One region of the Paenibacillus sp. FSL W7-1279 genome, then DNA from elsewhere that is predicted to be linked to it. Evidence: predicted binding sites of a transcription regulator. Region 1 holds the regulator's gene; each other region holds the start of a gene.

Region 1 (10,941 bases):
TGCTCACTTTCCCGGAACTTGTTCCTGTGGAAGATTCATATCGCATTGCGGATGAAGGCAGAACCATCATTATGGCGCTGGCCGTACGATTTGGCCGTACCCGCCTCATTGACAATGCGTTACTTCAACCAAAAGTAGGGGGATCCCATGTTTAGAACAATGATGAAATCCAAAATCCACCGCGCAACGGTGACGGAAGCCAATCTGAACTATGTGGGCAGCATTACCATTGATGAGGATCTGATGGAGGCTGCAGATCTTCTGGAGAATGAAAAAGTTCAAATCGTGAACAATAACAATGGCGCCCGTTTGGAAACGTACGTGATCAAAGGCGAACGCGGCAGCGGCGTGATTTGCCTGAACGGGGCAGCTGCAAGGCTTGTACAGCCTGGCGACAACGTCATCATCATTTCTTACGCCATGATGTCCAAAGAGGAATACGACAATCACACCCCAACGGTCGTGATCGTTGACGAATTGAATAAGCCGGTAAACACGAAATACCGTGAGGTTCACGCCGCGGTTCTCTAAAGGACTCCTAAGAACCAAAATGTGTCGGGACCTTAAAGGGATGAAAAGACCGTCTTCTACAGAAAATGAGTGCAGGTCGACGCACTGATCTCATTTTTCCGCTAAGGGTGGGATGCAGCTATGTTTCAACATGTATTCGCTGAAATGAACAACATGTTAGATGAAATTGTGAAGCATTACCCTTCTGCTCAAGGTCCCCAAAAACAGGCGCTGGTACAAAACTGGAACATGCTCAAAAGCATGAGCGAGGGCATTATCGAGGAATGGCTCCATTTTGAAGAGAAGATGGCCATCTTCCGCGAGAGTGCCGCCTCGCCTCCTGTTTTTCCACCGACCGAAGCGCCTGAATTGCAGCTTGATGCATTTATTCGCGGTCAAGGTTATTACAAGTTGTTGATGTTCCAGCCGGCCATACAGCAGTTTGAGGCGGCCGCCACCGTATTTCCGGATAGCCTTCTGATCAAGCTGTATATTGCGATGTCCCATCTTTATTTGGGGCAAACCATACCGGCATCCGATGTATTGGTGTCCATCCTACCCCTGGCAGACAACAAAAAGATGCGGGCGATGATTTACAATGCGCTTGGATGCATCGAGGTGTTGAATGGACAGCAAGGGAAGGCCGAGGAGCATTTCGCACTGGCGATTCACAGCGACCCGACGCTTCCTGACCCCATTATCAATTTGGAGGTCTGCAAGCAGAAGCGAGGGGAACTCCAGTACGGCAGCCAATTGATCTCTTTGCTGTAAAAATCAAGCCAAAACAAGAAGCGATGTCAGAGCTCATCCTTGAGACTTTGGTATCGCTTTTTGCCGTATGGAGCTTACGGAGGAGAGCGGGGATTTTTTACCCGGAATGTTCAAAACCCGCAACTTCTGGTATGCTGTTAATTAGTCTGGAGGAAAGGGATTTTATCGAAATGAAATTTGCCGTATTGGATTTTGAAACCACGGGCAACCAGTCAGCAGATGAGATCATTCAGGTTGGACTGGCCATCATCGAAGAGGATCGAAGCATCTCCCGCGTATACGGCACCTATGTCAATCCCGGGATTCCGATCCCTCCTTTTATTACCGGTTTGACCGGCATTTCCGACAGTGATGTAGCGGATGCTCCGTCATTGGAAGAAATGATGATGGAACTCGTGCCCATGCTCGACGATGTTGTATTGGTTGGGCACAATGTCGCTTTTGATTTTAACTTTTTGCAAAATGCACTCGATCGCTGCGGCTATTTACCGTTCAGCGGCCGAATTCTAGATACGATGCACTTCTTAAAAATATGTTTTCCCTCGCTTCCTTCTTATCAGCTTGGGATGGTGTCCTCTCATTTCGGCCTGGAGCATGACCGTCCGCATCAGGCGGACAGCGATGCACTTGCCACAGCCTATGCGCTGCTGAAATGCCTGGAGGAGATCGATGAGCTTCCTCTGCTTACCGTGCAGCGGTTAAGCGACCTGTTTGCCGACGAGGACAGCGACTTGGCCTGGTTCTTTGACGGCATCCGTGCCGACAGGGAGCTCCAGGCAGTACAAGCCGGAGACACCCATACGTACTATCGTCAATTCGCCCTAGCTGTTGACGATTGGAACGATATAACGCCTGCCAGGGATGAGACGGAGCCTAATCCCTTGGCTGATGTAAGCTTTGAGCAATACATGAATGATGTCCGTGAACGTCTAAAGGAAACGCTGCCTCATTACGAGAGCAGGGATGCCCAGGACATGATGTTCCAGGAAGTGATGCAGGCACTCGATAACAATAAACATTTATTGATCGAAGCCGGCACGGGAACAGGCAAATCTCTCGGGTATTTGCTGCCGTCGATTTATCAAAGCGTGAAGCAGGAACAGAAGGTTATGGTGAGCACGCATACGATCAACCTTCAAGAACAGCTGCGTGACCGGGATATTCCCCTGCTCACCCAGGTTGTTCCTTTTCCTTTTAAAGCGGCTATTTTCAAGGGAAGAGGCCATTATTTGTGTTTGAGAAAATTTGAACATAAAATAAATAGAAGAGATTTTCATTCCCCGAAGGAAGATGTGATCACCGCAGCGCAAATGCTGGTTTGGTTGACCCAGACGGAGAACGGGGATGATGAGGAGCTGAACCTTGGCGGCCGTGGAGGGGATTTCTGGGAAACCATCTCCAGCGATTCGGATTCCTGCCTGGGCCGTGCCTGCCCATGGTTCCGCAAATGCTATTATCACAGGGCCAAACATGAGGCGGGCATCGCGGATGTTGTCATTACGAACCATTCGAAGCTGTTCACCGACGTGAAAGCGAATCACCAGCTGCTTCCGAGTTATGAGCGTCTCGTCATCGATGAAGCGCATCATCTGGAGGACGTCGCGGGCAAGCACCTTGGCTTGCAGATGAAATATTTTTCGGTTGTCCATACGTTGACCCGTATGTACAAAGACAGCCGAAGCGGTCAGCTTCCGGCTCTTCGCCAGCTGCTGCAAGCGTCGTCCCATGAGAAGGCTGTCGAGTGGTCTTCCATCATCGACCGGATTTATCCGGATCTGATCACCGTCAAAGAGAATTGGGACCGGCTCAGCGACCAATTGTTCGGACTGCTTCCGGAGCGCGGAGACGCGACTCCGGGGGATGCCGGACAATTCTCGCTTCGCTTATCGCCTCTGAAAAAGCCGAAGGATTGGAATTCGCTGGCCGAGCTGGAGCATCAAATTCATCTGGCGCTCGGCGATGTCGTTCGCAAGGGTGACAAGCTGATTGCCGAAATGAAGGAAGATCTGGACGACTACAGCGCGGACAGTCTGTTAACAGACCTATCGGGTCTATTTAAGGACCTGGCCGCACACCGCGAGGACCTGAGGACCTTCATGTCCCTGAATGATGAGGGCACGGTATACTGGATGGAGGCGAACGGCAACTTCCGCGGCAAATCGCTGCAGCTTTATGCGGTGCCTGTCGACGTCAGCACCCATTTAAAGGAATTGTTTTTTGACAAAAAACAAAGCGTGATCCTGACATCGGCGACCTTGTCGGTGGACAAATCGTTTCAGTTCATGATCGAGAATTTGGGTCTTCAGGAAGCGGCAGATAGCGGCAACCTGAACACGGTCCTGCTGCCGTCCCCGTTTAATTACAGGGAGCAGGCTCTCCTTGTTGTGCCGCGCGATTTTCCGAGCGTGAAGGGCTCGGTCGGGGATGCACTCTTTGTGAATACACTTGTGCAATCATTGGCTGATACGGCCATCGCAACGCATGGTCGCATGCTTGTCCTGTTCACCTCGTACCGCATGCTGCGTCAGGTGCATGAGCCCTTGAAGGAGGCGCTGGGATCCAGCGATATTACGGTACTGGGACAAGGGATGGACGGAACCAGCCGTACCAAGTTAATCCGGAGATTCCAGGATAGCAGCGCTTCGGTTCTGCTGGGCACCAGCTCCTTCTGGGAAGGAGTAGATATACCCGGTGAGGCGCTCACCTGCCTTGCCATCGTCCGGCTGCCGTTCCAGCCGCCGAATCACCCTCTGGTCGAAGCCAAGAGCGAGCTTCTGCAGCAGCAGAAGAAGAACCCGTTCATGAAGCTTTCGGTTCCGCAAGCGGTCATTCGCTTCAAACAGGGATTTGGCCGACTGGTACGGACCGCGCAGGATAAGGGGATTGTCATCGTTTACGATACTCGGGTCATTGAATCCTATTACGGGAAGTATTTCTTATATTCCTTGCCTGGACCGAAGATGGAGCACATGCCGACAGAGGGGATCGTTCCCCGAATTTCGAAATGGCTGCAGGAAGAGGCAGGCATAGGGAACCAAGCTGAATAAAGTGAAACCATGAACGAGCACAAACAAATGTAGTTATTAACCTATTATTAGGGGGAGCATGCATGAAATCGGAAAAAATTTCGGAAGCCGTGGTCCGCAGATTACCTGTATACTTGCGCTATTTGAATGAGCTTCAGAAAAGGGAGGTCTCCACGGTTTCCTCCCAGGAACTGGGGCAGAAACTGGACCTCAATCCTGCTCAAATTCGTAAGGACCTAGCGTATTTCGGTGATTTTGGACGGAAAGGGATCGGATATGACGTATCTTATCTGATCGAGAAAATTCGCCAGATTCTAAAGCTGGACCAGAAGATCAATGTCGCATTGATTGGGGCCGGTAATCTTGGACATGCATTATCGAATTACAATGCATTTCTGAAGGACAATATGAAGATTGTGGCGGTTTTCGATTCGTATTCTCCCAAAGTTGGTATGAAAATTAACAATTTGGTCGTACAGCCGATGGAGGAACTGGAGAAGACGGTTCATGAGTACGGCATTCGTATCGGGATTATCACCGTTCCGGATTTTGAGGCGCAGAATGTAGCGAATCAACTTATCGCGGCAGGCATCGAGGCTATCCTGAATTTTGCGCCGACCATCCTGAAAGCTCCACCCCATATCCGGATTCATACGGCAGATTTTACTACGGATTTGCAGAGTTTGGCCTATTATTTGGATAACGGCAAGGAGGATGCAGCACATGACGACAACGAAGTGGATGGTTAAAAACGGAACGTTCGTGGTACTAGAGGAAGGCAGATCCGTGTTACGCGGATATATGGTCGTGGAGAACGACCGGATCACTTACCTGGGTGAAGAAGAGCCGACTGTCCAAGAGGGAACAGAAATCATCGACGGAACCCATCTGTTTTTCCTGCCTGGATTGGTGAATACGCACGGACATGCGGCCATGTCGCTTCTTCGCGGGTATGGCGACGATCTGGCACTGCAAGTATGGCTTCAGGAAAAAATGTGGCCGATGGAAGCCAAATTCACGGCCGACGATGTATACTGGGGAACCTCACTCTCCGTGCTAGAGATGATCAAAGGCGGAACCACGACATTTGTGGATATGTATGATCATATGGATCAGGTTGCAAAGGTGGTGGAGGACTCAGGCATGCGCGGCGTTCTGACGCGCGGTGTCATCGGATTATGTCCGCCTGAGGTGCAGCAGCAGAAGCTGGAAGAGGCGGTTGCATTCGCGAAAGACTGGCATGGTCAGGCTGACGGTAGAATTACGACGATGATCTCACCGCATGCACCCTATACGTGCCCGCCGGATTTCATCGAAAAATTCGTGCAAGCGTCACATGATTTGAATCTGCCTTTGCATACGCATATGTCCGAAACGGAAACGGAAGTAGCTCAGAACGTAAATGACTACGGACTTCGCCCTGTTGCCCATCTAGAGAAGCTTGGCATGTTCTCCCGTCCAACGCTGCTTGCGCATGCCGTCCATCTGACCGATGAAGAAATCGAAATTCTGGCCAAACATCAAGTTATGGTTTCGCATAATCCAGGCAGCAATTTGAAGCTTGCCAGCGGCATCGCTCGCGTGCCTGCACTGCTGAAAGCCGGGGTCACCGTGTCTTTGGGTACCGATGGACCTGCCAGCAATAATAATCTGGATATGTTTGAAGAGATGCGGCTGGCCGCACTGATCCATAAAGGAGTAAGCGGGGATCCAACCGCGATTCCAGCATCCGAAGCGCTTCGGATGGGTACAGAATATGGAGCCAAGTCAGCCTTCCTTACGGATATTGGTACGCTTGCGGTAGGCATGAAGGCAGATATGATCGCACTGAACACGGATCAGGCGCACTTCCTTCCGAAGACGGATTACATTTCTCATGCTATCTACTCCGCCAGTGCGAAGGATGTAGAGCATGTATGGGTTGACGGCAAGCAGGTAGTGAAGAATGGCGCGAGTCTCACTCTCGATGAGGAACGTATCCGCCGGGAAGCGCAGCGTGCCTTTGAGCGTCTTACAACCCTCTAGGGAATAATCAAGGGGAGCGAGGAAGACGGATTTGAAGAAAAAAACGAAGTGGATATTGCTGAGTGTATCCGGGGTGCTGCTGTTACTGCTTGGTTTACAGCTCTATTATTCATATGTGATGAAAGATGCTTGGAATGAAGAAAGAATGGCAATTGCTGCCGCCAAACAGCATGGCCAATTGGTTACGTCCGGGAAGACCTATAAATCGGTGTGGGGCGAGGACAATAACTATTGGGTGATAAGCGGGAAGGATCAGGACAATCAAGATCGTATGGTATGGGTGAAATTTACGGATGACAACGTACCTGTTGAAGGTGCCGACGCTGTCCAATCCGTTTTGTTGAATACGGGGTTGTCAGAAGACCAGATGCGGGAGCAGATTTATAACGAATTGTCTGGCGCAGAAATTAAGCGGCTGCTGCCTGGAATGTATGAGGGCGAGTATGCCTGGCAGCTGCAGTATGAACACAACGGTCAGCGCGGTTATCGGTTTTATCGTTTTCAAGACGGTAACACCATCGGTAATGACATTATTCTTCCAAATCAATAAATAAGAAGTAGAGAGGGGCCCTTTAATATTCGCGGGTTCCTCTCTTATTTTCTCTATAATTGTAAGCGTATTCAGAAATAATATGGAAAAACTGTTCTAAATATTTTCACAGACATGCATGAAAAAGTATATAAGATGTGATATACTCATACTTGTACAAAATGAGTATATAAACTACATGCATCCCTATATATCGTTGTTATATGTATTGTTGTGTTGCAACATGACAGACAAAATTTCATACTGAAATGAAGGAGGAACTTCATGAAACTACGCATTGTACCTATCGTGCTGACTGTCGTGATCTCAGCATCGGTTCTCTTTGGCGGATGGTTTCTGTATCGGCAGATGGCTTTGCAAAATCCGCTGGCCAATGTTGTGTCACAATATGACGGCGTGAAGGATTCACATATAGATATTAAACAGAATACCGTTACTTTGAATCTTGATTTGGCTCCGGATACCAATTTGCAAGGCTTGGTCCAGCATATTAAGAAGGAAGGCAAGTCTGTGATTGGCAATCGGGAATTGAAAATCCAGGTGGAGGATCATTCCTCGGAAGCACTGGATCAATGGTGGGAGAAGGCGATGCTGTCAGTCGCTGAAGCGATGGATAATAAGCAGTATACCGATATTCAATCATCGCTCGAGCAGCTTGCTGCCCAGTCTCCGAATTTGAAAGCAAAAGCAACGATTGATGACACCAACGTCTATGTCAGCTTGTCAGACGGCAAGTCTGGTAAATTTATAATCTTGCCGCGTCAGTCTGGCAACATGGAGGTGTGGAATCATGCCTAAATTAGCTAAAGAAATCATGTTAGGCTTTATTCCGGTTTTGCTGGTATTCCTTGTGTTTGTCGGCGTGAACATCGTGCCCTTGCTCATCGCTGCAGCACTTGTAGGCGGCTTGTTGTTTATCGCGAAGATGAAGGGCGGCATCGCTGTAGGCGCAGCGAATGAGCGGAAGCGGAAAAAGAGCGGACCTGCCAAGCTGACGTTCGAAGAAATCGGCGGGCAGGATAATGCCAAGCAAGAGCTGCGTGAAGCACTGGATTTTCTGATTCGTCATGAAGACATTAAGAAATTCGGGATTCGTCCATTGAAGGGCATTCTTCTCACCGGGCCTCCGGGAACAGGGAAAACGTTGATGGCTAAAGCCGCTGCCCATTACACCGATTCGATCTTTGTCGCTGCATCCGGCAGTGAATTTGTTGAGATGTATGTCGGTGTTGGTGCAGGGCGCATCCGGGATTTGTTCAAGGATGCCCGTAACCGTGCGGCAAAGGAAAACAAGCAAAACGCCATTATCTTCATCGATGAGATCGATGTCATTGGCGGTAAACGCGAAGGCGGCCAGCAGCGCGAGTACGACCAGACGCTGAATCAGCTGCTAACCGAGATGGATGGCATCTATTCGCAGGATACTCCTCGTATTCTGGTAATTGCCGCGACAAACCGGAAAGAAATGCTGGATAGCGCACTGCTGCGTCCAGGGCGTTTCGACCGTCACATTCAGGTCGATCTGCCGGATAAGAAGGGACGCACTCATATTTTGAATCTGCATGCGGGCAATAAGCCGCTGCATGAAGATGTCGACTTGGAGAAAATCGCCGAAGAAGCATACGGCTTCTCGGGCGCACAACTCGAGAGCGTCATGAATGAAGCGGCCATTTACACGATGCGCGAGAACGAACAGTTTATCCATCAGCGTCATTTGTCCATGGCGATTGACAAGGTAATGATGGGTGAGCGTTCCGACCGTGAATCGAATTTGGAAGAGAAGAAGCGCGTTGCCATACATGAATTGGGACATGCAATTATGGCAGAGCTTGTGCGTCCCGGCAGTGTGAAGCAAGTTGCACTCAGCCCGCGTGGTAAAGCGCTAGGTTATGTTCGTCATAATCCGCAGGAGGAACAATATCTATACACGAAAACCTTCCTGGAAGAGCAAATTATGATCGCGCTTGGCGGTGCGGCCGCCGAAGAGATCTTTTACGGAGGCCGAAGCACAGGCTCAAGCAATGACTTTGAGCAATCGCTGAACATCGTGGAGACGATGATGAAGTCAGGTTTGACGTCGCTGGGCATTGTTAACATGAACATGGTAACAACTGAAGAGTTAATGAAAGAGAATAATGTGATTTTGGAAGAGTTAATGAACCGCACCAAGAATCTCTTGGAACAGAAACGGCCAATATTCGACAATTCACTTGATATCCTGTTGAAGGAAGAAATTCTCTCGGGGGAACAATTTCGTTGTCAATTTCGTGAAAACGCGCTTTTACCAGCATAAATTGTTATGCTGGTTATTTTTTTTTACTTTTTTGTCGTGCTAAGATATTATTATACTTTGTGCTCTGAAAATGTATTTTTCGACAAATGGGGTACAATAAAGTATAGAGATAAGGAAAGGGTGGAGTAGAAACCATGTACTTCAAAAAAATCGGCGTCGTAGGCGGCGGGACTATGGGGCAGGGCATTGCGGAGATGCTGGCAGCCAAAGGTCTTGACGTACTGCTCGTAGAGAAAACTCCAGAGAAACTGGACTATTCATACCGAATGATCGAGACCAGTCTAGATAAACAATTGGAGAAGTGGGGAATTACCCAGGCAGAGAAGAAATTGATACTGAACCGGATTCAAAAAGTAACTCATTTTGCCGAGCTTAGCACCTGCGATATGGTGATTGAGACCATTATAGAGGACTTGGAAGCGAAGAAAGAGGTCTTTACACAGCTTGATCAAGTATGTCCGAGCCATGTGATATTAGCAAGTAATACATCCACGCTTAGTTTGACGGAGCTCGCCAGCTCTACCAAATATCCTGAGCGTGTTATTGGCATGCACTTCATTCATCCTGTTTCCAAGGTAGACCTTGTTGAAATCATCCGCGGTCTGAAAACTTCCGATCATACGTTTACGGAAACGAAGCGTTTTGTTGAAGAAGTTTCGGATAAAAAAGGCATCATGGTATATGAGTCTCCAGGTTTCGTTACAACCCGCATGATTACCCTCATGATCAATGAAGCGATGCACTTGCTGCAAGAGGGCGTGGCTTCGGCGGAGGATATCGATGACGCAATGAGAATCGGATATAACTTCCAGCATGGACCGCTTGAGATGGCCGACCGTTTCGGTTTGGATTCCATTCTCGCTGCGCTGGAGCGCATGTTCCGCGAGTACGGCGAACTGAAATACCGTCCATCGATTGTCTTGAAGAAACTGGTCCGCGCAGGGCAACTGGGCGTTAAAACCGGAGAAGGCTTTTTCAAGTACGATAAGGATGGTGATCGGGTATGAATATTCTCGTAATTAATGCAGGGAGTTCTTCACTGAAGTATCAACTGTACAACATGACGGATGAATCCGTGCTGGCAAAGGGCTTGGTCGAACGGATCGGCATGGATTCCTCGATTCTGACGCATAAGCCGACGGGAAAACAGGATGTAACCGAAGTCAGCGAAATTCTGGAGCATACCACGGCCATCCGCAAAGTGCTGGGCATGCTCACGAACGAGGAGCACGGCGTGATCGATTCCATCGACAGCATTCAGGCTGTTGGACACCGCGTCGTGCACGGCGGGGAGTCTTTTAAAGAATCCGCGCTCGTTGACAGTGACGCCAAAGCGGAAATCCGCCGCTTGTTCGATTTGGCTCCGCTTCACAATCCTGCATCGATGATGGGGATTAAGGCAGCAGAAACCAATATGCCGGGCGTCCCGCAGGTCGTTGTATTTGATACGGCGTTCCATCAGACGATGCCGGAGAAATCATACCTGTACGCTATTCCGAGAGTACTTTATAATAAATATAAAGTACGTCGTTACGGTGCGCACGGCACGTCCCATGCCTATGTCAGCCAGGCAGCGGCAGAATTTCTGAACCGACCGCTGGAGGATCTGAAGATCATAACCTGCCATATCGGTAACGGTGCTTCCCTGACAGCAGTAAAAGGCGGGAAATCCATCGATACCTCCATGGGGATGACCCCGCTGGAAGGGCTCATGATGGGTACGCGTAGCGGTGATTTGGACCCTGCAATCGTACCGTTTGTCATGA
Region 2 (10,941 bases), 1.5 Mb from region 1:
TTATCGTTTCCAACGGTAACATTAAAGCTCGAGCGATCGGGAAGGTCACTGGCGAATATGAATATGACGAGGCAGGAGTCATTGAATATCATCACTTTCGGAGCGTAGAGTGGCTATGGGTCAGTAAAGATGATGCTGACATCGTTCCAGTAGATCGGATTCTGATTGATAAGATATTTTCACAGCAGGCGATTTATATGCTGGCAAAGGAAAATTTGAATATTGGGAGCCTTCGAGAGTTAATTACCGGCAGAAATGAACAGGGAACTGGTGAATCCCAGTTTGTTATCGTGATTGATGAGATAAACCGTGGTAATATTTCTAAAATATTTGGTGAACTAATTACGCTTATTGAACCGGATAAGCGCCTAGGACAAAAAAATGAAATATCCGTTACATTGCCTTATTCAGGCTCCAAATTCACCGTTCCTTCTAATGTTCATATTCTTGGTACAATGAATACGGCCGATCGTTCCATCGCATTGCTTGATACTGCACTTCGAAGACGGTTTGAATTTATCGAGATGATACCCGCTTATGATTTGCTGCCATCAGATGTTGAAGGCTTGGATGTACGACATCTGCTTCAAACGTTGAACGACCGAATCGAATATTTATATGATCGAGATCATGTTATTGGACATGCTTACTTTATTACTGAGGAACCAACACTAGACTTCTATATTAGCGTAATGCAACAAAGAATCATTCCATTGTTGCAGGAGTATTTTTATGATAACTGGGAATCTATTGAGCTTGTGTTAGGTGGAGCCGGAAAGAACGAAAAGGATACGGATTTTTTGCTTATAAAGAAAACAGTCTCTGCTAAGCAATTATTTGTCCACACATCTAAACTGCCAGAGTATGAGAAAACTCGTTATGTCGTACAAACGAATCCAACACTGAAGGCATTGACTCGCATTTATAAACAGAATGGAAATGCTGATAAGCAGGAAGCAGTCGAATGAAGCATTTTGCTGTAACGGAATACTACGGTTCAATTCCCATATCCGATTATGATAGCGATGCCTTATCTACATTACAGGCGGATGAACTATCCAGTTATATATCAATGAATCGTTTGGATCAGGATCTGATCCGAATATCAAGGAAGAGTGTTACTTTCATTAATTATGTTGGCTTCATTCAATTATCATCTTGCTCTATTGAAATCCTTCCGAAAGTATCTAGCAATGAACCCTCACAATCACGACGGGTACTATTGCATATGCTGGAACGAACAGGTCACCTAGATATTCACGAGAGCCAGATTGGGCAAATTGAATATGAAAAAATGAACTTGTTTGAAATTCTTGCCTCGCTTTTTACAGAAAAGGTTCTTAGAGAGCTAACACGAGGGGTTCTTCGAACGTACATTACTCAGCAAGATGAACTGAACACTGTGCGAGGTAGAATTGATACAACCTCACAAATGAAGCGTGCTCATCTTAAATCGACAGCAGTTAGTTGTATTTTTGATGAATTCCATCCTGATCACATACTGAATCGAATTCTGAAAGCTGCACTAAGAAAGATTATGATGCAGTCGAATCAATTGAATACTCGTAAACGGGCTGGTCACGCCATGATGTATCTAGATGAAGTGACTGATTCCATTGACCAGAGAATTTTCCGTTCGGTTATTTATTTTGATCGTAACAATCGTAGATACGAAGCGTGCTATCGACTTGCCATGCTCTTATTGTCACAGTCTGCTCCAACACCACAAAAAGGAAATAAAGCCGCAAGTTCAATTTTATTTAAGATGAATGACCTGTTTGAAAGTTACATAGCGCATCTGGTCCGAAAGTTAACATCTCATGTTGTTATAAAAGATCGTTCGTATAAACTGTTAATCAAGGAGAGTACTGATCGAGGTGTTTTTCAATTAGAACCTGACTTATTGATCTCTGGAACCCATGGCCCGTCTATGATTATAGATACAAAGTGGAAAGTGATTGATAGCTCGTATAGTCGCCATGGTGTGAAAAGGGAAGACTTTTATCAGATGTATGCCTATCTGACTCGCTATGAGCATGTTGAGACTGTTATTTTGCTCTATCCTAATCACGATGGAATCAATCGGACAGATGACTCACCGTTGGAGTCATGGTATGTAGAGGGGCGATCAGATAAAAGATTGCTTGTTTACGCTATTAACTATGAGGATGAAAGTATTGCACTGCTAGAGTTAAAGTCAATAATGAAAGGTTATTTAGCTTAGGGTCTATTTATGATATGTTAGCACAGGAAATGAGGGCTTATTTATGAAAGGCAAATTCTCTACAATGGCATTATTGCTCAGCTTCGCAGTTTTCTTTGCGTTTACGGGTGATGTCTCTGCTGCAGTAAAGAAACCGAAGGACAGCCTTGCTGCAAAGTATCCTAATGAAGTAGTTAAGATCGTCAAAACCGATGACATTAACAATGACAAGAAAAAAGAATCGTTTATACTCACTGAGTCAGGTAATTTTTATCTGATTAACGCAAAGGGACATGTTGTTTTGATTAATACTGGCATTGTAAGTGATGAAAGCTTTGAACCACCGACGATCCAAGTGTTTGCCGTATCGAAGAATGAGAAACATGTGGCTGTTACGTACTCTTATTTCCCCTCAAATACACAACTCTATGTATATCGACTTCAGCATGGGACCTTGAGTAAAGCTCTTCAATTAATGGGGGATCAGGGAGTTTACATTGATTCAAAAGGTAAAGTACATCAGTACTGGAAGAACCACAGAATCGAAGGCGGCTGGGATCTGGCAGAGGGAATATTCACCTGGAATACAAAGACCAATAAATACAAAGGTTCAGGAAAATACGTGCGACAGAGTTAATCCTATGGAAATATAGGGCATATGGAATGTTGCGCACTGTTAATCAGGAAAGCCTAAGGCGAAGCCCTTGGGCTCTTTCTGTTTTATTACTAAAGCATATCAAAAAATTCCCGTGCAACTACTTCTCCATCTATTTGTCGAATTATCTCTTCACGATACCCTGTCTGCTATCGTGGTCGCTCCGATTGTAAAGAGGATATTGGAAAGTTTTGTCGAATAGTTCTAAATAACTACATACACATATCAGAAGGGGGTCAAAAGAAGTGAAACAGGACACTAGAACTACTGCATTCAATCAGCCCAATAGGACAACGCCCGCCCAAGCTAACAGGACCGTTAGCAGTAAATCTAGGGCGGCTAGTCCTCAAGTAAACAGGACAGCAATCAATAAAGTGGGGGGAGCGGATGGTCCTTCTGGTAACACGAGTAAAACAACAAAAGCCGCCATGAAGAATCAGCCAAAGGATAGACTAGGGCAAGCTGTAGTATCATTAATATTCGGTATATTCGGAATATTATTTTTCATAGTAGGAATGTTAAAGTTGGGCTTTGATTCCGAGTACAGCTACATGCCTTCGACAGGTACTATGGCCACAATTCTCTTTGCTTTTATACTTAGTGTTGTAGGTTTTTTCTTAGGTATTATTGCAAGAAAATCTTCTAAAGGAAGAGGTATGGCGATAGCGGGAATTACCCTAACAACATTACCCGTTGTCGTCATGATAATAATTATTGGCGCGGGACTGGTACTAGTCTATAGGCAGTGGTAAGGTGGGTTAAATTTTGATACACCCCGTCAATTATTGAACGGACTATCTATCTACATATGACTAAAGGGTTGATAGAACGGAGAATTTTGATATGCAGGGGCGAATAGGCTCCTGTAATTTGTTATCACTGTCAACTCGTCCCATGTGGAGTGCTGCGCATTGTTAGTGCATTAGGTGTAGAACGCAATTAAAGTCATCTCAAAGCCTATGGTCGTGTTAAAGCCTAAAGTTGTGTTACAAGCCGGGCGAAATTCAGGTAGCCACTCCTGTGTTTCCTCGGTTTTTTTATTGAATCCTTCCCCCTTCATTTTTCCATAGTCTTTCTTCTGTTTTTGTGGAATTAATTTAGAAAATGGAAATAAAGTAAGATAATAGTACAACAAAAACCTGTGGCATGTCTCATGGGAGCGCTACAGATAAATAAAGAGACAAGGAGGTTTGAAAATGACTAATAAAAGGTTTCCTTTTAAGCCCTTATCACTTTTGGTAGTTTTAGCAGTATTTCTATCCACATTTTGCGCAGCCTTACCGTCAGTAAACGCAGCCGCTAGAGGAGCATGGGCTCCAAATACCGCATATGCAGTAAATGACACAGTAACCTATAGTGGAAGCACTTATACCTGTCTTCAGGCACATACTTCTCTCGTAGGTTGGGAACCGTCCAATGTTCCTGCTTTATGGCAGAAAGGCGGAAGCGGTGGAACTACGCCACCAACCACTCCACCGACAACGAACGGAGTAACATTCTATGCAGATATAAACTATGGAGGAAAAGCAGTGACACTCGGGATAGGCAATTATACACTGTCTCAGTTGAACGCAAACGGAATTCCGAATGACTGGATGTCGTCTCTTAAGGTTCCAAGCGGTTGGACGGTTGAAGTATATGAGAATGATAATTTTGGAGGAACCAAGTGGACCTTTACTTCAGATTCTTCCTGGGTTGGCAGCACGATCAATGACAAAATGTCATCGGTCAAGATTTATACGGGTTCACCACCTCCTACAGTAACTAAGCCTGCCGAGGTTCCAAGCCATATATGGACATATGTCATGAATGCGGACAATGCCTATGGGAAAGGCGGAGATTTTGCTTTATTGTTAAGTGCTGTTATCAAAAAGGAAAGCAGCTTTGGAGCAGGTTTACCAGGTAGTCCATCGGCCGGCGACGGATTGATGCAGGTAGAACCAAACACACGCAATGCGTATTTATCTCAATTCAGCTCAAAATTTGGCCGTGCGTATAATCATAGCAGTGAACAAGATCAGGTATATCTGGGTGCGTTAATTTTAAATGAGAAGATTACGAAGTTTGGAAATATCTACAACGGATTATTGCATTACAACGGTGGAGATAACTGGTATCCGGGAGCTACGGATTCTTATGGCCGTCCTATTCTGGCAGATCAATATGCAGATGCAGTTTATGCTACTTACAAGGGCTATGGTGGTAAGAATTAAGGTGTTTCATTGATAGGTGAATTGAAAAATAGCGACGTGGAAGGATTTCCTTGTTGAGTGGAAGCGACTTATTTAATTGAAAGGGCATGAGCTACCAAGCAGATCATTGCTTGCATAACCCATGCCCTTTTTTCTTTATCAGGTTTTCTTCGACTACTAATTAGGCGCCAAGGAACATGTTCATATCATCTTCCACATTGGTAATGCCGCCGATCCCGAAGTTTTCGACGAGGACTTTGGCAACGTTAGGCGACAGGAATGCAGGGAGCGTAGGGCCCAGATGAATATTTTTGACGCCAAGATATAGCAGGGCAAGCAGCACGATCACCGCTTTTTGCTCATACCAGGCAATGTTATAGGAAATCGGCAGATCATTAATATCCTCAAGGCCGAATATTTCCTTCAGCTTCAATGCAATCACGACCAGGGAGTAAGAATCATTGCATTGACCAGCGTCCAGGACCCGCGGAATACCGCCGATTTCACCTAGATCTAGTTTATTGTATTTGTATTTGGCACAGCCTGCCGTTAGAATGACCGTGTCTGTTGGAAGCTCAGCTGCAAAATCGGTGTAATAGTTGCGGGATTTCATCCGTCCGTCGCAGCCGGCCATGACGAAGAAACGGCGGATCGCCCCGGATTTCACGGCATCGACGACTTGATCGGCCACGTTCATCACTGCGGCATGAGCGAAACCGCCGATGATCTCACCAGTCTCAAGTTCGGTTGGAGCTGGGTATCCTTTCGCTTGCTCGATCAGTGCGGAGAAGTCTTTGGGAGCACCGTCTGTTCCTTCTGGAATATGGCGGACACCCGGAAACCCCGTGTTGCCTGTTGTATAGATACGGTCCTTATAACTGTCTTTCGGTGGAACGATACAGTTGGTCGTCATTAATATCGGGCCGTTAAAGGCTGCGAATTCGCTATTCTGCTTCCACCACGCATTCCCGTAATTGCCTACAAAATGCTCATATTTCTTGAAGGCCGGATAATAGTGGGCAGGCAGCATTTCACTGTGCGTGTACACGTCCACGCCGGTTCCTTCCGTCTGCTTCAGCAGCTCCTCCAAATCCTTCAGATCATGGCCGCTGATGAGAATGCCGGGCCGGTTTCTTACCCCGATATTGACCTTCGTAATTTCCGGATTTCCATAAACCGAGGTGTTCGCTTCATCCAGCATCGCCATGGCGTTTACGCCGTATTTACCGGTTTCCATCGTCAGAGTTACCAGATCCTGCACTTCAAGGCTGTCGTCAAGGGTGGCGGCAAGTGCGCGGCGCATAAAACGGTTTAATTCGTTATCATCCTTCTCCAGATGAAGCGCGTGGTACGTATAAGCAGCCATCCCCTTCAAGCCGTAAGTAATCAATTCGCGCAGCGAGCGGATGTCTTCATTGCGGGTCGAGAGGACACCCACCGTACGTGCTTTTTCATCAAAAGCAGCTTCGTTATCCGCCTGCCAGACGGCAGCATCAGGGAGATTGGCGGTTCCTTCCGGATATTGTTCGTTATAATAGGTGCGCACCTCGCCGCGGAGCTCGATCGCTTCCCGGATTCTTCCCACAAAAACCTCGCGGTCAAAGTTGGCGTTCGTAATCGTTGCAAACAAGGAGTCCATCATAAACAGTGATACGCGCTGTTCAAGCTCCTCCGGCAGCCGGACATCCAGACTGAGAAAAGAGATACCTTTTAACAGATAAATCAGCAAATCCTGCAGGTTTGCCACATCATGCGGTTTGCCGCATACTCCGACAATGGTGCAGCCTGTTCCCTTGGATGCTTCCTGACATTGAAAGCAGAACATGGACGGCTGATGCTCTAAGGTCTCTTGGGCGTTGTTATTCATTATTTTCTCCTCCAATTTCGTGATTTTTTGCCTAAAGGTCAGTATAAAATTGCCTCGCAATTGGACTGTTGAAGACAGTATACTTCGCTCCCACAACCGACATAGTGATTGGAATCACAATTTTTTTGAGTTGTGAGTATAATCACAAACCCGGTCCTCTTCTTCTTTTAAACTGGAATTAATGACCTAAGAAGAAATGAGGAGAGAACATGTCGATTTTACCTCAAAAGAATGAACTGGGATTTTTCGAGATTCGTCTCGAATCCATCGGCGGGCTTGGCGCCAATCTGGCGGGAAAAATGCTGGCCGAAGCCGGGGTGACCGGCTCCGGACTTAACGGTTCGAATTTTTCCAGCTATGGTTCGGAGAAAAAAGGGTCGCCCGTGAAGAGTTTCGTAAGGTTCTGTGATCCCGAGGTGGAAATCCGCGATCACAGTCCCATTGAGCAGCCGCATGTCGTCGGTGTATTTCATGAAGCATTGTATAAGACGATCGATGTCATAAGCGGATTACAGCCCGATGGAACGGTGCTTGTGAATACGGCGCGAGCCCTATCCGAAGTGGCCGTTGATCTGAACATGACGCAGGGAACGCTGGCCGTAGTTGATGCGCTGAAGATTTCCGTTGAGGAAAAAACCAAAGTGAATACGGCCATGCTGGGGGCTTTGTTCCGGATTTGTAGCTTCCTAAACCCGGACGATATGCGGCAGGTGATCCGCACAACATTTGAGAAAAAGCTGCCCCACCTCGTGGAACCGAATGTGCGGACTTTTGACAGAGGATATAACGAAGTTCAGTTCCTTTCCTTGGGAAATGGCTCAGAGCTTATAGACAAAATTTCCTTCGCAAGACCGCAGCCGATGCTTGGATATGAAACGCAGGAGCTGGGCGGGATTCTGAACGTTACGGCGAACAGTGTCCTGAAGGATCTTAGCGGCTCCCGGCAGGGATATTTGCCAGAGTACAAGATCGAGGACTGCATTCACTGTGCCGCCTGCGATACGGTATGTCCGGATTTCTGCATCGTGTGGGAGAAGAAACCGGATAAGCGCGGGAATATGCAGATGTTTATGAGAGGTATCGATTATCAGTATTGCAAAGGCTGCTTGAAGTGTATCGAAGCTTGTCCGACCACCGCTTTAGCTGCCATGTTAGAAGAGCCGCATTATGCGGAGCAGCACCGTGTGCCGCAATCATTTCCCTATATAACCGCGGAGGGAGTCCGATCATGAATATGCAAATTCAAGAAACAACAACGGAGAACAAGCCGGCGGCTGCTCAAACGGCAGTCTTCGAATCGGGCAACGAAATGGCTGCCATGGCGGCTGCCCAGATTAACTATCACATTATGGGTTATTTTCCGATTACACCTTCTACGGAAATCGCCCAATATCTTGACATGATGCGTACACGCGGCGAACATGACATCAAGCTGATTCCAGCTGACGGTGAACATGGATCGGCGGGGATTTGCTACGGTGCGGCCGCAGCCGGAGCACGGGTGTTCAATGCTACCAGCGCGAACGGTTTCCTGTATATGATCGAACAGCTTCCTGTGCAGGCGGGCACACGTTTCCCGATGGTCATGAATCTGGTGACGCGTGCGGTTAGCGGACCGCTGGATATTCGCGGTGACCATTCGGATCTTTACTACGGCCTGAATACCGGCTGGGTGATTTTGACCGCCCGTTCACCGCAGGCCGTGTATGACATGAATATCATGGCGCTGCGTATCGCCGAACATGAAGACGTACGCCTGCCGGTCATTGTAGCTTATGACGGATTCTTCACATCGCACCAGAAACGCCGGGTACACATATTTACGAACCGGGAAATCGTTCAGGCGTTTGTAGGGGAAATGGCACCTGAATATCCACATGTACTGGACGAGAACAACCCGATCGTTGTTGGGGCTTATATGAACGGCGACGATTTGATGAACAACCACTACCAACAGTCAAACGCCATGTACCGTGCGGGCAAGGTATTCAAGGAAGTGGCAGAGGAATACGCAGCTTTATCCGGAAGATCCTATTCGCCGCTTGATCTGTATCGCATGGAAGACGCAGAGGTGGCTTTATTCCTGCTCAATTCGGCGGCTGAATCCTCCAAAGACGTCGTGGATCGGCTGCGGGCGAAAGGAATTAAAGCGGGCATAATCAGCCCGAATATTCTCCGTCCGTTCCCGGCAAGAGAAATCCGCGAGGCGCTGACAGGTGTCAAAGCGCTGCTGGTTGGCGAACGTGCCGATTCTTATGGTGCACACGGGGCCAATCTGACCCATGAGGTCAAAGCGGCCCTGCAGGAAATCCGTGGTCCGCAGCCTATTGTGCTGTCCCGCATATTTGGACTTGGCGGGAAAGACTATTACGCGGATGACGCGGAAGCTTTTTTTGCCTTGACGATTGAGGCTATGGAGCTCGGTTATGCCAAAGTGCCGTTTGATTATTACGGCCAAACACCGGGAGCTGAGGAGCAGAGACTGCAGCCGGTCATTGCCCCGATGAATGGAGACAGCTTTAAATCTGGCCTGATCACCGTAAGGGTAGATGAAGAGACAAGTAAACTATCCGTTAAAGTGCCGCCGATGCGGGCGCTTGCGGCGAAACCGAAACGGTTTGCTTCCGGCCACGGAGCCTGCCCGGGCTGCGGTATTTTCCCGGCGCTGGAGCTCTTTTTCAAAGGGATTGAAGGCCATGTCGTTACTTTATTCCATACCGGCTGCGCATATATCACAACAACGGGGTATCCGTATAACTCGCATAAGCAGAGCTTCATTCATAACTTGTTCCAGAACGGACCGGCTACTTTATCCGGCACGGTAGAGGCGTTCCTTGAGAAGAAACGCCGCGGGGAAATCGAAGTTCCTGAGGATTTCACTTTTGTGATGGTGACCGGCGACGGCGGCATGGACATCGGGATGGGTTCGGCCATCGGGACGGCGCTGCGGGGCCATAACCTGATCATTCTGGAATATGATAATGAAGGCTATATGAACACCGGTGCGCAGCTTTCGTATTCTACGCCATTAGGGCATATGACCAGTACGTCCGGTGTCGGCAAACAGCAGCAGGGCAAAGCGTTCCATCACAAGGATACGGTGCAAATGATGGCTGCGGCGCATATTCCGTACGTATTCACAGGGACGGAAGCATTCCCGCAGGACCTTGTGAAAAAGGCGGCAAAAGCGCAGTGGTACGCCCAGAATGTAGGTACCGTCTACGGCAAGCTGTTGATCACATGCCCGCTGAACTGGAAATCGAGCGACAAGGATGGGGAGAACATCGTCCGCGCGGCCGTGAATTCAAACTTCTTCCCATTGTATGAAGTCGAGCAGGGAGAAACGAATATTACGTACGATCCTGAAGCGAAGAAAAAACAGGTGCCGCTCAGCGACTGGCTGAAATACATGGGCAAATCAAGACATCTGCTCAAGGAAGAAAACAAAGACATGCTCGGCGAATTTGAAAAAGAAGTGGAGCGGCGCTGGTCGATTCTAAAAGCGAAACATGAGAACCCGCTGCTATAAAATATTCAATTCAGCATACTAGGATTTAGCCCTATCAGCTAAATATATGCATCCCGAATCTTGGACACAGATATAACGGTCTAAAAAAGTACCTGCTCCTCCTTTGAGCAGGTACTTTTTGTGGTTGCGATCGACTCGATATTTTCTTTTCTATAAAGAGGAGAAGCAGATATTCCATTCAATATGTGGGACATGTTACGGGTTGTTTTTTGGCAGGGGTTTATTCATACTGAATAAGATGTGCAGATGGATACCGCGCCCCTCAGGGTTCGAAGACATAGGAGGAACCATGTCCTGGAGTAAATTGAAGCAACAGCTGGAGAGTTTTCTCAGTCCTGCATTAGCTGGAAGAGTTGAATATCGCGCAACCGGTTATCGTTATTTACCTGATAAAGCAGGGCTTTGTTATATTTCGTTAGATAAAAAGAACGTACTTCATATGAGTGATAAAACCAGCTCAATAAGATGGTATCAGACGGAGCTGGAAATTAAGAA
Region 3 (10,941 bases), 3.3 Mb from region 1:
TCAAGCGGCACCGCTGAAGGTAACGCGTGAAAGCCTGCAGGACGGCAAGCTTCGCGCGATTGTCGTGAACAGCGGGAATGCCAATGCCTGTACGGGTAAGCAGGGTGAAGAGGATGCTTACACGATGCGTGCCAATACGGCTGCGCAATTCGGCCTGGACGAGAACGATGTGGCCGTCGCCTCAACGGGAGTCATCGGGGAACTGCTGAAGATGGACCGCGTTTCCTCAGGGATTGCTGGCCTGCCTGCACGACTTAGCGGCGGAAGCGAAGGGGCTGAGAGCTTCAGCCAAGCGATTTTGACAACCGATCTCGTGAAAAAGGAAGCCTGCGTGACCGTTCAAGTTAACGGTACGAAGGTGACTATCGCCGGAACAGCGAAGGGGTCAGGGATGATTCATCCGAACATGGCGACCATGCTCGGATTTATGACGACAGATGCGGTCATTGGTCAGGAAGCGCTGCAGCTGCTGCTGCGCGAAACGACCAATCTGACCTTTAATATGATTACGGTGGATGGCGATACGAGCACCAACGATATGCTGGTTGCGATGGCTAGCGGCATGGCGGGGCACGACATGCTTTCGCCGGAGCACCCGGATTGGGATGCATTCGCAGCTGGCTTCCATTATGTTTGCCAGCAGCTGGCGAAGGCGATCGCGCGTGACGGAGAGGGAGCTTCCCGCCTGATCGAGGTTCGCGTGGGCGGTGCTGAAAGCGATGATGACGCGCAAGCGATTGCCAAGACGATCATTGGCTCCAGCCTGGTCAAATCCGCCGTATTCGGCGCAGATGCCAACTGGGGACGCATTATTGCGGCTGTCGGCCGTGCGGGCCGTCCGGTTAATCCGGAGACGGTCGATATTGCCATAGGCCCGATTTCGGTGCTGGAGCAGTCAAGACCCGTTGCTTTTGACGAAGATGCAGCTCTGGTTTACCTTCAGGGAGACACCGTGGATATTGACGTGAAGCTGCATATCGGAAATGGCTCGGCTACGGCCTGGGGCTGTGATTTAACTTATGATTATGTCCGCATTAATGCGGCTTATCGTACTTAGATAATCAAACATTCAGTAGGACGGAGGAGACGGATATGAAGAGCACGATCGATCAAAAGGTTACGCTGCCGGGTCAAACATCAGGTGCGGATACGTTCGTGATGAAATGCGGCGGCAGCACGCTCGCGGCCCTTCCTGACAGCTTCTTCGAGGATTTGAAGAATCTGCAGCAAAAGGGAGTTAACCCCGTTATCGTTCATGGTGGCGGACCCGCGATCTCCGGCAATCTGGAGAAGCTTGGCATCGAGACCGAGTTCGTGAACGGGCTGCGCAAGACGACGGAGGATGTGCTGGACGTTGTGGAGATGGTACTTGCGGGCACCATCAATAAGCAGATCGTACGACGGATTCAAAGCGTAGGCGGCTCTGCCATCGGTTTATCCGGCTCGGACGGCGGGCTGATCGAGGCCAAACCGGTGACGAACCACGCGGAGGTCGGCTGGGTCGGCGACGTTACGTTTGTGAAGTCATCCATCCTGAGCGGCGTGCTGGAGATGGGATACATGCCGGTGGTTGCACCGATCGGGGTGGATCAATCCGGTCAGCGCTACAATATCAATGCCGATACGGCGGCGGGTGCCGTGGCTTCTCATCTGGGCGTAAACCGGATGATCGTTGTCACTGACGTACCTGGAATTATGAAAGGATCGGGCGGCGAGAAGCGGGTGCTTCCAACCGTGACGGTTCAGGAGATCGAGGATATGATCGGGACAGGCGAAATCTACGGCGGCATGATACCGAAGGTCAGAGCGGCCATCAGCTGCATTCACGGCAAGGTGAGCGAGGTTGTCATCGTGGACGGAAGCGAGCCGAATGTACTGAGCCGCGTGCTTGGCGGAGAAGTGCTGGGTACGCGCATCGTGCGGATGTAAATTGAGATTAGAGATTATAGACAGAGCGGCTTCAACGGAGAAGGTGGAATTGTTCTGGAGAAGCAGCGCGGTCGCCTTTGCCCTCGGGTTTTAACCGCTGCAACCATTTCAATAAAATTCTGTGGGCAACAGGGATCGGAGGAATGGTCCGAATTCGCAGTGCTGGTTAAGCATAAATGGATGCCTTAATCGGGAGATGTTCCAAACGTGAAACACGAAGCTATGCCAAATGCAAAGGAGTGTGTGAAGGTTATGGGGAAAGAAACAGCAGCAGGCGGTGTTACAGCAGCGAATGAAAGCTCGTTGTTCCAGACGTACGCCAGATATCCAATCGCCCTGGTCAAAGGGGAAGGCAGCTGGTTATGGGACGCTCAAGGCAACAAATATCTTGATTTTATGGCAGGCCTGGCGGTAACGAATCTCGGCCATGCCCCGGTAAAAGTGAAAGAGAAGCTGAAGGCCCAGCTGGATGAATTGTGGCATGTCTCGAACCTGTTCCACATTCCCGGTCAGGAAAAAGCAGCCGAGCTGCTGACAGCGAACACCTGCGCGGATGCGGTTTTCTTCTGCAACAGTGGGGCGGAAGCGAACGAAGCGGCCATTAAGCTGGCGCGCCGCTACCATCAGAAGGTGAAGGGAACGGGGCGCTACGAGGTCATTACGTTTACGCAGTCCTTCCATGGACGGACGCTGGCTACGCTGACGGCCACCGGCCAGGATAAGGTAAAGGAAGGGTTCCTTCCGCTTCCGGCAGGCTTCAAAAGCGTTCCGCTGCATGACCTTCCGGCACTGGAAGCGGCTGTTAACGACAACACCGCTGCGATCATGATCGAAATGGTGCAGGCGGAGGGCGGTGTGCATCCGGTAGAGCCGGAGTTCCTTCAAGCCGTCACCGAGCTGTGCAAGAAGCATGGACTGCTGCTGATCGTGGACGAGGTGCAGACGGGCATGGGCCGGACCGGGAAGCTGTTTGCGCATGAGCATTACGGCATTGAGCCGGATATCTTTACCGTGGCCAAAGGGCTTGGCTCCGGGTTCCCGGTCGGCGCGATGCTGGGTAAAACTTACTTGCGCGAAGCCTTCACGGCAGGAAGCCATGCGACAACGTTTGGCGGCACACCGATTGCGAGCGCCGTTATCCAGGCCACTATCGAAACGATGCTGGAGGACAATGTGCCGCAGCGTGCGGCCGAAGCCGGAGAATATTTGATGACGAAGCTGAATGAGAGCCTCGGTAGTCATCCCTTTGTGAAGGCGATCCGGGGTAAAGGTCTGCTGATCGGCATCGAATGCGTTGAGCCGGTTGGCGAGCTGGTGCTGAAAGGGCAGAGCCGCGGGCTGCTGTTCGTAACGGCAGGACCGAATGTGATCCGGCTGCTTCCGAATCTGTACGTCACTAAAGAAGAGATCGACCAGGCGGTATCGATTGTTACGGAACTTATACATGAGCATACGGCGGTTAGCCAAGCATAGAAGAATCGTGCAGTGACATTTTGGACAATAACAGCATGGTTAAGGAGGACTGGAGAATATGGCCACTAGCGGACAAGTGAAGGAATTAAGCCTGAAAGGGCGGGATATGATCGAGCTGGACGAATACTCGACGGAAGAGATTCAGTTCTTGCTTGATTCGGCAATTGAGATCAAACGCAAGCAGAAGAACGGCGAAGTCTATCAGCCGCTGAAAGGCAAGACGATCGGATTGATTTTTGAGAAGTCGTCCACGCGGACGCGGGTTTCATTCGAGGCTGGGATGTTCCAGCTGGGCGGACATGCACTCTTTTTAAGTAAAAACGATATTCAGCTCGGACGCGGCGAGCCGATCAGCGATACGGCTCAGGTGATGTCCCGTTATTTGGACGGCTTAATGATCCGTACCTTCGGGCACGACAACGTGGTCAACCTGGCGAAATATGCCTCCATTCCGGTTATCAACGGCCTGAGCGACATGGCGCATCCATGTCAGGTGCTGGCCGATTTGCAGACCGTGCTGGAGCACAAGGGTAAGCTGAAAGGTCTCAAAATGGCCTTTATCGGCGATGGCAACAATATGGCGCATTCGCTCCTAATTGGCGGCGCTAAGATGGGCATGCATGTGGCCGTAGCCAGTCCGAAGGGCTATGAGGCGGATGCCAGCATCGTGAAGCTGAGCGAGGAAATCGCGGCGCAAACGGGTGGCAAAATTACGATTACGCAAGACCCGATCGAAGCCGCGAAGGATGCGGACGTGATCTATACGGATGTATGGGCAAGCATGGGCTTTGAAGAGGAGCAGGCACAGCGGGAGGCTGCGTTTGCGGACTACCAGGTGAATGAGGAGCTTGTGAAGGCGGCGAAGCCGGATTACTTGTTCCTGCATTGCCTCCCGGCCCATCGGGGCGAAGAGGTCAGTGAAGGCGTGATCGACGGTGCCAACTCCGTCATTTTTGATCAGGCCGAGAACCGTCTCCATGCCCAGAAGGCTTTGATGGTTGCTTTGATGGCTTAGTGCAACTCGATTGCAGCGAACATTCTCTATGAAAATGCGTCAATGGACGTTATCTTTAGTATAATGAACGACAGGGTTGTTAGTAACAAAGAGAGGGAGTTTAACGATGGCAAAACAAAAAATCGTGCTGGCGTATTCCGGTGGCCTGGATACGTCCGTTATTCTGAAATGGCTGAAAGAAACTTACGATGCGGAGATCATTGCTTTCACGGCCGATATCGGCCAGAAGGAAGAGCTGGACGGACTTGAGGAAAAAGCGCTGGCGACCGGCGCCTCCAAAGTATACATCGATGATCTGCGCGACGAATTTGCAACGGATTTCATCTATCCGATGTTCCAGGCGGGTGCCATGTACGAAGGGCAGTACCTGCTCGGTACCAGCATCGCGCGTCCGTTGATTGCCAAACGCATGGTGGATATCGCTCGTGCCGAAGGCGCGACGGCGATTGCGCACGGCGCTACGGGCAAAGGGAACGACCAGGTTCGTTTTGAGCTTGGCGTAGCCGGCTTGGCACCGGACATTGAAGTAATCGCGCCTTGGCGCATCGAGGAGTTCCGTAACTCCTTCCCGGGTCGCGCAGAGATGATCGCTTACGCAGAAGCCCATGGCATTCCGGTGACGGCATCCGCGGCGAAATCCTACTCCATGGACCGCAACCTGCTCCATATTAGTTATGAGAGCGGCGTGCTGGAGGATCCTTGGTTCGATGCAAGCGCAGAGGACAGCAAGGATATGTACCTGCTCAGCGTATCGCCTGAGGATGCGCCGGACGAGGCGGAATACCTCGAGCTTACGTTTGAGCAAGGGAATGTTGTTGCGCTGAACGGCGAAACGATGAGCCCGCTGCAAGTGATGGAGAAGCTGAACGAGCTGGGCGGCAAGCACGGCATCGGTCGCGTGGATATGGTGGAGAACCGTTTCGTAGGCATGAAGAGCCGCGGTGTCTACGAGACGCCGGGTGGAACGATCCTGTTCACCGCTCATCGCAAAATGGAATCCATCACGATGGACCGCGAAGTGATGAACCTGCGCGACAGCCTGATTACCCGTTACAGCACCTTGGTTTATAACGGTTTCTGGTTTGCGCCGGAACGTCTGGCACTGCAGGCCCTGGTAACCGAGAGCCAGAAGAACGTATCCGGTACGGTGCGCGTGAAGCTGTATAAAGGCAACATTATCGGCGCAGGCGTAAAGAGTCCGGTTAGTCTGTACAACCCGGATATCGCTACGATGGAAGCCGATCCAACGCAAGCTTATGATCAGGGCGATGCGACCGGCTTTATCCGCTTGAACGCACTGCGTTTGAAAGTGGCAACCGGCGTGAACCAGAATCAATAAGTTTACAATAATGAACAGGCTGAAGGCCGTTTTCATGCAAGGGAGCTCCGTTGATTCTCGCGTAACCGGGATCAATGGGACTTCTTAAGCGGGAAGCGGCCCTCTGCCTTAAACAGAGAGGGGCAAGTGTTGTGAGCAAGTTATGGGGCGGACGCTTTACGAAGCAGACCAACGCATTGGTAGAGGAATATACGGCATCCATCGGTTTTGATAAGCAGCTGGCTGAGGAGGATATCCAGGGAAGCCTTGCGCATGTGTCCATGCTGGGCAAATGCGGCATCGTGCCGGCCGAAGACGTGGAGACGATCAAGGCTGGCTTGAACAAGGTGCTGGAGCGCATCCGTGAGGGCAGCATCGAGTTCTCCGTTTCGGATGAGGATATCCATATGAACATCGAGAAGAATCTGATCGAGGAAATCGGACCTGTCGGCGGCAAGCTCCACACAGGACGCAGCCGTAACGATCAAGTGGCTACGGATATGCATCTGTATTTGCGTAACCGCGTGGTGGCGCTGACCGGCATGCTGCATGAGCTGCAAACCGCATTAATCGGGCAAGCCAAGGATAACCTGGACACAATTATTCCGGGGTATACGCATCTGCAGCGTGCTCAGCCGATTCTGTTTGCGCATCATCTGATGGCTTACGTGTCCATGTTCCAGCGGGATATCGACCGTCTGATCGACAGCTATAAGCGCATTAATGTGTTGCCGCTCGGGGCAGGCGCGCTAGCGGGGACGACGTTCCCGATCGACCGCCATTTCGTGGCGGAGCAGCTTGGGTTTGACGGCGTTTACGAGAACAGTCTGGATGCGGTCAGCGACCGCGACTTCATTCTGGAATTCCTCTCGGATGCTTCCATCATCATGATGCACTTGTCCCGCTTGAGCGAGGAGCTGGTGCTCTGGAGCAGCACAGAGTTCAACTTCATCGAGCTGGATGATGCGTTCTGTACGGGCAGCAGCATAATGCCGCAGAAGAAGAATCCGGATGTACCAGAGCTGGTCCGCGGCAAAACCGGTCGTGTATATGGCAACCTGATGGGTCTGCTCACCGTGCTGAAGTCGCTGCCGCTTGCTTATAACAAGGATATGCAGGAAGATAAAGAGGGCATGTTCGATACCGTGGCTACACTGGAAGGCGCATTGCAGCTGTTTGCTCCGATGATTGCCACGATGAAGGTCAACAAAGGCCGCATGCGTGAAGCGGTGAATACCGACTTCTCCAACGCAACCGACATCGCGGACTTCCTGGTTGGCAAAGGACTTCCTTTCCGTCAAGCGCATGAAGTGATCGGCAAGACCGTATTGTACTGCATCCAGAACAACAAGTATCTGCTGGACCTGACGCTGGATGAGTTCAAGCAGTTCTCGGAGCTGTTCGACGACTCCATTTATGGTGTGCTTCAACCCGAGACGGTAGTCAATGCGCGTAACGTTTACGGCGGCACGGCAACCGAGCAGGTGAAGGCGGCCATTGACCGCAGCGTGCGGACGCTTCAGGTTACGGAAGAATGGCTGGGTCTCCGTCAAGGGAATGTAGAGTAACGATACAGAAATCGCAAGCGTGAAAAAATAGAGGTGGACCGGCAAACGCTACATTTGCCGATCCACCTTTTTTAAGATATCAAAAAAGTATGAACGAATCGCAGGGGCGGTGTCCTCCATTGCATGCGGATAAACCGAACAGCGGGACAACTGCTGCCCGTAGGATGGGCATGCATATCTGGATTCATCAGGCTTTCAACGGAAGCCACTTCAGCACATCCTGAATGTGAGTATCCCAATATCCCCAATCATGGCCGCCTGGGCCTTCCAGATAGGTGAGATCGAGGGAGGTTTCTTCGCAGGCCTTGCGGAACGCTTGATTGTCTTCATAGAGGAAGTCTTCGGTTCCGCAGCATTGATAAAGCAGCGGCTTAGGCCCCTCTGATCGATCGACTTCCTGAAGCAGCCACAGCAGGTCGTTGTCGGTGCCGGTAATATCTTGATCTCCGTAGACTAATTGATGTTCAAACAAGGCCTCATTCCTCCGGACATGACCCGCCATATCGAGCGCGCCCGACAAACTGGCAGCTGCGGCAAAGGCTTCGGGACAGCGAAGGGCCAGCTTGAATGCCCCGTACCCGCCCATGGACAAGCCGGCGACGAAGTTATCTTCTCGCGCGTGGGATAACGGGAAGAAGGAACGGGCAATGGCCGGCAGCTCCTGGCTGATGAAGGTCCAGTATTTGCCGCCGTATTCCATGTCCGTATAGAAGCTGCGGTGCACCTGCGGCATAACGACGGCAATGCCCATCTCGGCCACATAGCGTTCGATGGAGGTTCTGCGCAGCCAGATGGAATCGTCGTCGGACAGGCCGTGCAGCAGGAAGAGCGTCGGATGCAGCCCTTTTTTGGCATGATTGGTCATACCAATCTGCGAAGAGGTTTGCTGAGGGAGAATAACGGTCATGGACGTGCTGAGACCGAGTACCTCCGAGTAGAAGTGACATTGCATAAGAGCCATGTTATGTATCCCCTTTCACTTTTGTAAATGTGAATCGAAAAGACGAGTCTATTTAAATCATATCACAATCCTCGGGGATATAAAGGCGGCTCGGGCCGGAATCGAAATGGATAGGATAAGCTGCATACTTCATCTCGGTCTTGAGACCGAGGCGAAGTTCAGCCATCGGGCTGTTCTATGATTAGCGGGGTTGTGGTATCTTAGAGGGAGATTATGGCTCCACCCTGGTGGAGGATGGACTTTTATTTAAGGTAATTGTTGTGATGAAGCCGTTTAGATATAGATAGTGATTACTTTGTGATATGGAGGATACTCATGATACCACGTGACGACAAGCTATCCGATCTGAAGATTACGGGCACCGGAAGTTCAAGCGGCGGCCAATACGACAAGGTACGCATTGACGGTGCCGGGCAAATAAATGGAGATCTGGAGTGCCGGGAATTGATAGGCAATGGAACGATGAGCGTCAATGGCGCCGTCGCTGCGCGTACGATTCGCGTGAACGGTTCGGGAACCATTAAGGGGGCCGTGGAGTCTGAGGAGCTGAATGTTGCCGGCAGCCTGAGCTTGAAAGAAGGATTGCGCAGCAGATCCATCTACATCGGGGGGCATTGCAGCGTTCACGGAGATTCCGAATCGAAGAAGCTTGAGGTTACCGGAAACTTGAGAAGCCATGGTGATGTGCGGAGTGAATCCGCCACGTTCCAGGGAGGCTTTAAGATCGATGGCCGCCTGCATGTTGGAACAGCGGATATCCGAGTATTGGGTCGCTGCCTTGCACAGGAAATCGTTGGAGACCGGATCACGATTCGCAAAAAAGGGAAGCGGCTCTGGGAAATGCTGTCCTTGTCTTTAAGGGGAACGCGCCTGGAGGCTCGTATTATTGAAGGCGACGTCCTTGATCTCGAGTATGTCGAAGCTGATATCGTCCGCGGTAATCGGGTGATCCTAGGCAAAGGTTGCGAGATTCGGCAAGTGGAGTACAGAGATGAACTGTCACAGCATCCGGAAGCCGAGGTCAGAGCGTCCAGGCGGTTTTAAGGGTGGAAACCATCCCCGCGTTCAGGCCTTAGGCCGAACAGGTGGAATATACCGAGGCCTTCAGCGCAGATGCCATGGCAGAAGTCGGGACCTTTTATAAAATCGATGTCTTATACTAAATAGCGGAAAGGCAAACAGCCCGGATTCGCGGTTCTATTCGCGAATCCGGGCTGTTCCATGTTTCTACTATGTTCGGTATGACCAATGGGAAATCCACAAGGGCTTTCGCCGCAGAACGGAACCGATAGAGTAGACGTCGATGTTTTCAATGCTATCTCCAGGTTTAGGGTGCGCTGATACCGTCCTCAACCACTTCCTCTTTCGGTGTGTCATTCGCTTCCGGCAGTTGGACCTCGCTTGTCGGATTGATGGCAACGATGCTGTTCTGGGGGCGATAGGTATCCTTGGATATTTTAACCTTCTCTACAACCTTGCCGTTTACTTTCTTGGTTCGGTAGGTTTCAACCACATAGCCTGGCTTCCCGTTCTGAACCACCTGCTTGAGTCCTGGCGGCAGCGAGTTATTGTGAATGACCTTCTCTGGTGACGGCAAGGTTTCAACGGTGGTGGACACAAGCTCATATTCCGTGTTTTCCGGGAAGGTGCCAAACATCTTCAACGTTAAATTACCGTGCGATACTTCCGATAAAATAAGCAGATGCTTGCCTGTGTTGTTTCGGAAACGGAAATTGATCGCCCCTTCCGCGAAGGTGGCATCCTGCCCCTTGGGCAGGTAGCTGACCGGAAGGGAATGATTCCGCCTTTCGGTGATCTCCAGTCCGATCAGTAGGGCGGCATGATACACCGTGCTGGATACCTGGCAGATTCCGCCGCCGATGCCGGGGACCAGCTTGCCGTTCACGATGACAGGAGCTTCTTCAAAACCGTATTCCTTTTTCGCGGTATCAATAATATGAGCATAATTGAATTCATCGCCGGGCTTCAGAATCATGCCGTCTACGGATTTGGCAGCAGCGGTCACGTTATGAACGCGTCCAGGCCCGCTGGATCCGAGACTGGTGGAGAATTCAACGATTTTGCGCTCAATCCCGTCATCCTGCAGCGATTTTACGGTAACGGGGGGCTTTTGACGGATGAGAGGCAGCGAAACCGTAATGATCTCATCGGGATTCGGCTCGGTGAAGTGAGACTCATTCGGAAGCACAGCGCCGAACCCTTCATAGAATGCGGGCCAATCAATACGGTATGCTGTTTTCTCCGGAGTGTACCGGACAACATCATCTTGGGATATGCTCCGTACCGCATTGACGGGTTCCCCGAAGCGTTCCTTTTGCCACTCTTCGCTCAGCCTCTCTTTTAACACATCGCGATCCCAGTCCGTGGATATATGCCATTCCTGCTGAAAGTTACGCCGGTATAGAACTTGATCCCATAGTGATCCTTCGGACAACCTGGCGATAGCCTCCTGAAAATCGGCTGCGTTGAATTGAACTCCGGCCTCTCGGAGAGTGAAGCTTTCCGTGTGTCCCTTAAGCGCGTCCGATTGCAGCTCCACCTTCAGCGCTGTCATCGCCTGCAGCCGTTGATCCAGCTCTGACAGCACCTCGTCTGATGGTTTACCGCCTACCTGCCAACCGGAGAGAACAACCCCCTTCGGGAGTTCCTTCTGGTT

Evidence for each region. Region 1 encodes Rex, which represses fermentation and respiration genes when NADH is low (regulators of the CRP and FNR family bind a similar motif). Its sites were predicted from a motif close to TTGTGAAATATTTCACAA; they were not measured.
Region 2: a site for Rex is predicted at 7,048-7,065, ahead of hcp (hydroxylamine reductase). Genes of this name have one in related genera too.
Region 3: a site for Rex is predicted at 8,315-8,332, ahead of MKY82_RS31260 (polymer-forming cytoskeletal protein). Genes of this name have one in related genera too.

What each region holds. Positions count from the first base shown of each region.
Region 1 covers NZ_CP150215.1:2,693,069-2,704,009, forward strand. Annotated here, with positions in the region: gene panC (pantoate--beta-alanine ligase) at 1-155, shown strand, start outside; gene panD (aspartate 1-decarboxylase) at 148-531, shown strand; gene MKY82_RS11920 (hypothetical protein) at 652-1,281, shown strand; gene dinG (ATP-dependent DNA helicase DinG) at 1,452-4,328, shown strand; gene MKY82_RS11930 (redox-sensing transcriptional repressor Rex) at 4,391-5,056, shown strand; gene MKY82_RS11935 (amidohydrolase) at 5,031-6,332, shown strand; gene MKY82_RS11940 (DUF5590 domain-containing protein) at 6,364-6,882, shown strand; gene MKY82_RS11945 (hypothetical protein) at 7,147-7,680, shown strand; gene MKY82_RS11950 (AAA family ATPase) at 7,673-9,175, shown strand; gene MKY82_RS11955 (3-hydroxyacyl-CoA dehydrogenase NAD-binding domain-containing protein) at 9,310-10,182, shown strand; gene MKY82_RS11960 (acetate kinase) at 10,179-10,941, shown strand, end outside.
Region 2 covers NZ_CP150215.1:1,230,964-1,241,904, forward strand. Annotated here, with positions in the region: gene MKY82_RS05220 (AAA family ATPase) at 1-968, shown strand, start outside; gene MKY82_RS05225 (McrC family protein) at 965-2,224, shown strand; gene MKY82_RS05230 (hypothetical protein) at 2,268-2,840, shown strand; gene MKY82_RS05235 (DUF4190 domain-containing protein) at 3,104-3,610, shown strand; gene MKY82_RS05240 (carbohydrate-binding protein) at 4,055-5,071, shown strand; gene hcp (hydroxylamine reductase) at 5,232-6,917, opposite strand; gene MKY82_RS05250 (2-oxoacid:acceptor oxidoreductase family protein) at 7,127-8,149, shown strand; gene MKY82_RS05255 (thiamine pyrophosphate-dependent enzyme) at 8,152-10,446, shown strand; gene MKY82_RS05260 (hypothetical protein) at 10,736-10,941, shown strand, end outside.
Region 3 covers NZ_CP150215.1:6,880,998-6,891,938, reverse strand. Annotated here, with positions in the region: gene argJ (bifunctional glutamate N-acetyltransferase/amino-acid acetyltransferase ArgJ) at 1-1,057, shown strand, start outside; gene argB (acetylglutamate kinase) at 1,093-1,929, shown strand; gene MKY82_RS31285 (acetylornithine transaminase) at 2,182-3,402, shown strand; gene argF (ornithine carbamoyltransferase) at 3,461-4,417, shown strand; gene MKY82_RS31275 (argininosuccinate synthase) at 4,524-5,756, shown strand; gene argH (argininosuccinate lyase) at 5,888-7,303, shown strand; gene MKY82_RS31265 (alpha/beta hydrolase family protein) at 7,491-8,264, opposite strand; gene MKY82_RS31260 (polymer-forming cytoskeletal protein) at 8,580-9,308, shown strand; gene MKY82_RS31255 (VanW family protein) at 9,592-10,941, opposite strand, start outside.